Regions from separate parts of the Thermobacillus sp. genome, predicted to be linked through region 1. Evidence: riboswitches for the same ligand, from Rfam matches in the RefSeq annotation. Region 1 holds a riboswitch; each other region holds the start of a gene.

Region 1 (2,199 bases):
TGTGTGCTGTTGAAATGGATGATGCTGGCCGGTCTGATCGCGCTCCTCTCGCCGGACTTGCCGGACGGGGCGGACGGCGCGCTGACGATCCGGCTTCCCGGCGAGACGATCCGGATCCATCGCGGCGAGTTCGCGCTGCCCGGCACCGGTTTTGTCGATCCCGCCAGGCTCGACCGGTTGGCTGACGGTCTGGCGGCGAAAGTGGACGTTCCGGCGCGCAACGCGAAATTCGCCGCGAACGGAACGATTCGGCCGGAGCAGCCGGGGCGCAAGCTGGACAGGGAAGCGTTCGAGTCGCAGTTCTACGCGTATTTCTACGGAAGCGGAGAGGCGGACATGGAGCCGCCCGCGCGGCAGGTGCCGGCGAAGGTCGACAGCGCATTGCTCGCCGGGCTGAACGAGAAAGTGATCGGCCGATACGTCACCTATTACAACCCGAGGAACCGGAACCGGTCCCACAACATCGAGCTGGCTTCCGCGGCGCTCGACAGCACGGTCGTCTTTCCCGGGGAGACGTTCTCCTTCAACCGGACGATTGGCAAGCGGACGGTGGAGCGGGGCTACCGGCAGGCGCCCGTCATCGTGCGCGGCGAATTGTCCGAAGGGGTGGGCGGCGGCATCTGCCAGGTGTCGTCGACGCTGTTCAACGCGGTGGACAACGCGGGACTCGAGATCGTTGAGCGGTATGCCCACAGCCGCCATGTCGCCTATGTGCCGCCCGGCCGGGACGCGACGGTGAGCTGGTACGGGCCGGATTTCGCTTTCCGCAACACGCTCAATCAGCCGGTGCTGATCCGGGCGTACGCCGCCCGCGGCACGATGCGCGTCGTCCTGTATTCGACCGAATCGGTCCGCCATCATCCGCGGAAAGTGCCGGGCATACAGCGCGGGCAAATCGAGGAGGTGCGCGACGCGCTGCACCCGGATGCGGGCTGACCGTCCCGTCCGCGGACGTGCGGATGCGCGTCTCTGTCCCGGGGCGGTCCGTTGTTTTTTGACAGATCGGGCCAAATCCGTTATCCTAAAAACACGCTTAATTCCCGGTGGCAATGTCCGGGAAGCGGGGGAACCAGTCAATTGGGGCGAATCGTCCGCCGGCCGGACGTAGGGGACCATCGACCCGAGCCCGTCAGCTAACCTCGTCAGCGGGAGATGGGTCTGAATTGAACGAAGCTTATGGCGTGCATGATCGGCATGTTATGCCACAGACCCCTCACGGGTCTTTTTTCTTTCTTCAGGCCTTATCCGCAATGATTTTTTTAAATTGGCTCGGCTGGTTTCTAATCCGGAGAGGAAGGAGGTTATATCAACATTGCCATTGTTACAAATCCCTGAAGAGGCAAACGAAAGGAGAGGCGTAAAATGGCGAAGGTGAGATACATTACCGACATTTCGAAAATCACGATGCTTCCCGAAGCGGAACGGGAGCAGCTCAAGCCGATCACGGAGAAATTCGTCTTCCGCGTGAACGATTATTATCTGAATCTGATTGATTGGAACGACCCGGACGATCCGATCCGCAAGCTGGTCATCCCGAATACGGGCGAGCTGAAGGAGTACGGGCGGTGGGACGCGTCGGACGAGGACACGAACTACGTCGTGCCCGGCTGCCAGCACAAATACAAGACGACGGCATTGCTGATCGTCTCCGAAGTGTGCGGCGCCTATTGCCGGTATTGCTTCCGGAAGCGGCTGTTCCGCAACGACGTGAAGGAAGCGGTGACCGACGTGTCGCCGGGTCTGGACTATATCGCGGCGCATCCCGAAATCAACAACGTGCTGCTGACGGGCGGCGACAGCCTCATGCTCGGCACACCGCGGCTCAGGGCCATCATCGAACGGCTGCGTTCGATACCGCACGTGAAGATCATCCGGCTCGGCTCGAAGCTGCCGGTCTTCAATCCGATGCGCATCTATGAAGATCCGGATCTGCTCGAACTGATCCGGGAACACTCGACGCCCGAGAAGCGCATCTATGTCATGGCGCATGTCAATCACCCGCGCGAGATTACGCCCGAGGCGAAGCGGGGGTTCGACGCGCTGCACCAGGCGGGCGCGATCGTCGTCAATCAGACGCCGATTCTGAAGGGAATCAACGACAACGCCGAGGTGCTCGCCGAACTGCTCGACAAGCTGTCCTGGGCGGGCGTGACGCCGTACTACTTCTTCGTCAACCGGCCGGTGGCGGGCAACAGCGAC
Region 2 (2,199 bases), on a different contig from region 1:
GAGCGTCAGCGACAGATGCGCGCCGCGCTTGTCCGCGGCCAGATCGTGGATCTCGTCGACGATCACTTTCTCCGTCGTCCGCAGCATCCGCCGGCCCTTCTCCGACAGAAGCAGGATATACAGCGACTCCGGCGTCGTCACGAGCACGTCCGGCGGCCGCCGCAGCATCGCGGCGCGCTGCGCCCCGGTCGTGTCGCCGGTGCGGACGGCCGCGCGCAGGCCGGGCCAGGGTTGTCCGGATTCCGCGGCCAGCCGGTCGATCGCCTCGGCGAATTCGGCAATGTGGTGATGAATGTCATTGTTCAGGGCTTTCAGCGGCGTGATATAGACGACTTTCACGCCGGAACCGGCGCCCGGCCCGGTCTTCGTCCGGATGCAATGATCGAGGCAGGGCAGGAGCGCCGCCAGCGTCTTCCCGGAACCGGTCGGCGCGGCAATCAGCGCGTGATGTCCCGTGCGGATGGCGTCCCAAGCCTCCCGCTGCACGGGAGTCGGTTCTCCGAAGGAACGGAAGAACCATTGCGCGAGAACCGGATGGAACCCCTCCAGCTCCGGCGGCAGCGGCTGCCCGCCGAAATCCGTCATGCCCTTCGCCTCCTTGCATCGTTGCAGGAAAAACATTCCGTATTCCCAGCATAACCAATCCGGCATTCGCACACAATCCGGCGTGTCCGGGCAAAACGCAAGAACCCGCCGGGCTCTCGGGGAGACCCTGCGGGTTCTGATGCTTGCCGGACCGTTCCGCCCGGTTTACGGTTAAGCTTCCGTACCTTCAGCCGCGCCTGCGGCTTTCTCTGCTTGCTCCTGCACAGCCGGCTGCTCGACGGCGATCTTCTCGTAGGCGCTGTCGCTCAGGATGCGGCGCGCGGTGACATACCGCTTCGCGTAATACTTGTCCGACAGCGCGGTAATAACGACGCCTTTCGACGTGGAGGCGTGGGCGAACTTGCCGTCGCCGACATAGATGCCGACGTGGGAGATGCCGTTGCCGCTCGTGTTGAAGAAGACGAGGTCGCCTTCGCGGAGATCCTCTTTCGCCACTTCCACGCCTTTCTTCGCCATGGAAGCGGAGTTGTGCGGCAGTTCGATGCCGAACTTCGCAAATACATAAGCGGTAAAACCGGAACAATCAAATCCTTTGGTCGTGGTGCCGCCGTACTTGTACGGAGTGCCGAGCAATTCATCGATTACTGCGTCCATCTTCGATCCGGCAGAGGCGCCAGCCGTCGTGAAAGCAAATACAATGGCAAGCAGCGCCGTGACGGATACCGCCAGTCGTTTCACGTATGCGAGAACTCCTTCCGATGCCTGCGAGGTTAGCTGTGGGGTTCGGTCGAAGGCTCCCTGGGACTCTTCCGGCGCATGCCGCCCGGCAGCGCAGAGTCCGTTCACCCGGATTGGTTCCCCCGCTTCCCGTTCGACGGGAATTCGGCATTTTTCACAACGGTCCTACGAATTCGCTTTCCGCTCGTGAAATCCTTCCAAATTAAAATGAGAATCCTCTCATAAAAACACGAAAATTCTCTCATAAAACACCAACCCCCCCACATAAAAAGGCGAATTTTTCTCATGAAAAGGTGAATGGAAAAAGAAAAAGCCGACATGTCCGGGCTAGTGTCCGGATATGTCGGCTTCGGTTTGCGGCGGGCCGCTGCGGGGCCGGACCGGCAGTCAAGCGGCCGGCTGCCGTTTCGATTGCCACGCTTCATATTGCGCGGCGAAGGTCCATACTTTGAACCAGGTGCGGAAAAATTGCTGGGCCTGGTGCAGAATGAGCGCGAACAGCCCGGCCCAGATCATCGACACGGCGGTGGAGACGAGACCGGTCGCGGCGCCGATCGCCCATACCGTGAGCGCCGCGGCGGCGGCCATCGGCAGGCTGCGGATCGTGACGGACAGCGACGGCAGCATCCCGTCACCCGCCGCCGCTCCGAACTGCATGCCGAGCGAGACCAGGCGGATGAGCAGGCACCACCCCAGCCAGGCGGCCGCGGCGGGCAGCACCGCCCACAGCAGGTCGCCCCATCCGGCGCTGTCGAAGAACGCGCGGCGCGCAAGCGGCAGCAGCCAGGCGAGCGGCGCGAGGATCAGGGCGAGTTCGGCGGCGTAGATGAGGGCGATGCGCTTCCAGGCGGCCCGGATGCCGGCGAAAAACGTGGTGCCGCGCTCCTTCGTCGCATGCTGCAGCGAGTGGAACAG
Region 3 (2,199 bases), on a different contig from region 1:
TTCGACGACGATAATTTCCTGGATCATGTCGCATTCCTTTCCCAAGCCCGGTAAACGGCTCGTCCTCTTCATGATGATGGCCGCAGCTTCGCCCCGCTATGCGCCTCCGCAACGACAAGAAAACCCCGGCGCGGCATCCGCGGGGATGCCGCACAGAGGTTTCCAGCCGCTCAAGCATAATTGCGGTGATGAATCATAGGATGAATCACGGGCACGCCGGCGGCAGCCGCAGCCTCAGCTTGCCGTCGGCTTGTTCGGCCCGATCACGTAGACGGTGTAGCCCTTCTTCTTGCCGAAGCGCTCCGCCTTCGTTTCGCTGTCGTAGTAAATGTCGATCTTCTTCCCTTTGACCGCGCTGCCCTTGTCTTCCGCACGCCGGAATCCGATGCCTTCGATGTACACCCACCAGCCGAGCGGAATGACGTCCGGGTCGACGGCGATCGTCCGGCCTTCCTGCACTTTCGTGCCGGAAGCCGTAATGCCGTATTGGGGATGATCCTCGGTCTTGCCCGTCGACTCGAAGCCGGCGGAATACGCCGTCAGCGTCACGTTCTTGAGCACTTTCTTCGCCTTGAACGTCACGCCTTCGCGCGTGACCTTCGTTGCCGTCTCCGATTCGGCGGACAGCACGGCCGCTTTCGGCTCCGGCTTCTTCGTGCCGACGGCGACGATCTGATCCTGCTTCTCCGCCGACACCGTCTTCGTCAGCAGCCGCGAATTTACGTACACGCCGTTTTCGAACGTTTTCTCGACAAGATTGATGATGACGCCTTCCTTGCCGGGTTGAATGACCTTTTCTTTGCCTTTTTCCAGATTCGGGTCGTCCTTCTTGACGACCTCATACGGAACGACCTCTTCGGTTTGTACCACGTGCTTGTCGACGCGCACCACTTCAATCGTCATGTCCGGCTCGAGTGGCGCGCCCGGCGATGGATACACCTTGTCGTCGTCGCGCAGGTCGATACCCGCTTCGCTGAGGGCCGCCTGAACCGTATGGCGGGTCGGCCAGACCTCCACCGCCTTGCCGTCGGCGACGACCGTGACCGGCACCGCCTGGTTGATGACAATCCGGTCGCCGTCCCGGATCGCCGCGTTGAGCGGCTTCGACACCTCATCGTTCGGCCCGACTTCGATGTCGAGCTCGTCAAGCAGCTTTTCCAGAACCCATTGTTTCGTCGTGACGATTCGTTCCTCGCCGTCCACGACGACCGACACCTGTTTGTCGGCCGTGCCGTAGAGCAGCACCAGCAGCATGAAAGTCATGGCGATTGAAAGAATTGCGCTCAGAAGAACCAGACGTACGTTCTCATGCTTCCAACGCATTGCGAAGTTCATGCCGGATGATCGTGATCCATGGGATTCCGGAAGGAACTTCCCCATGTCTTCGGTCCTCCTTACATTGCTCGCCGCCTTAGGATGATGCATGATACGATTGACGCGAACGTTTTGGTTTTCAAAAGATAAGCATTTATAAGCTGCACGCTTATAATCGGCTTATCTTTCACCGCAAAACGGACGCACCTCCAAATGAGGACGGCGCCAGCCGTTTTGCTTGGATCCGTGCTGTCGTTCCAGAATCACGCCCCGTCGTCTGTCCGTCTTCCTGGAGAAACCTATGTCGCCGGTTGCCGCAATATTCAAAAAATAAAGCCGCCGACAGAGGATCCCATCGTGGCTTCGAAGAGGATAAATAATACTTCGGACTGTCAAAGCACGAGACGATCACTCTCAAATGCGCCTGCGGAGTTAGCTGACGGGTTCGGGCCGAGAGCCGCCCTATGACCTTTCGCCGCTTCAAATCGCGCGTCCGGTCAATTCACCCCAATAGGTTTCAGCGGAGCCGGCAACCTGTGTTGTCCGATTGCCGCTGACTGGTTCCCCCGCTCTCCCGTCCTCCGGGAGATTCAGCGTCTGGAAATGTTCAACTTTCAGCAAAGTTCTGTGAGACATCATACCCCCTGGAGTTGCGCGTTGTAAAGGACGTTCAAAATGCGATTTTCGCGTTATTTTCGGTTTAAAGTGCATTTTCGGAGATTTTCTCGCGGGTAATGCCACTTTTTTTGTGAGCAAAATCATTGTTTCAACGGTTTAGACCGACTTATCTCGAATTCGGAAACAATTCAGAGTATTCTGTCCGGTTATTTTTACCAGTTCCTGTAAGTCTATTCCCTTAATTTGGGCGGCCGCCTCCGCGACGTG

The links. Region 1 has a riboswitch for cyclic di-AMP ahead of C6W55_RS03320 (KamA family radical SAM protein). Riboswitches for the same ligand answer to the same signal wherever they lie in the genome.
Region 2: it holds a riboswitch for cyclic di-AMP, as region 1 does, so the genes downstream of both, C6W55_RS11230 (C40 family peptidase) here and C6W55_RS03320 (KamA family radical SAM protein) in region 1, are expected to answer to the same signal.
Region 3: it holds a riboswitch for cyclic di-AMP, as region 1 does, so the genes downstream of both, C6W55_RS02130 (resuscitation-promoting factor) here and C6W55_RS03320 (KamA family radical SAM protein) in region 1, are expected to answer to the same signal.

Annotation. Positions count from the first base shown of each region.
Region 1 is NZ_QEWA01000026.1:54,128-56,326, forward strand. Features, by position in the region: gene C6W55_RS03315 (VanW family protein) at 10-936, shown strand; cyclic di-AMP (ydaO/yuaA leader) riboswitch at 1,021-1,164, shown strand; gene C6W55_RS03320 (KamA family radical SAM protein) at 1,363-2,199, shown strand, end outside.
Region 2 is NZ_QEWA01000040.1:39,517-41,715, reverse strand. Features, by position in the region: gene C6W55_RS11235 (DEAD/DEAH box helicase) at 1-585, opposite strand, end outside; gene C6W55_RS11230 (C40 family peptidase) at 757-1,284, opposite strand; cyclic di-AMP (ydaO/yuaA leader) riboswitch at 1,291-1,444, opposite strand; gene C6W55_RS11225 (hypothetical protein) at 1,672-2,199, opposite strand, start outside.
Region 3 is NZ_QEWA01000023.1:11,463-13,661, reverse strand. Features, by position in the region: gene rnmV (ribonuclease M5) at 1-27, opposite strand, end outside; gene C6W55_RS02130 (resuscitation-promoting factor) at 235-1,380, opposite strand; cyclic di-AMP (ydaO/yuaA leader) riboswitch at 1,721-1,920, opposite strand; gene C6W55_RS02125 (TatD family hydrolase) at 2,089-2,199, opposite strand, start outside.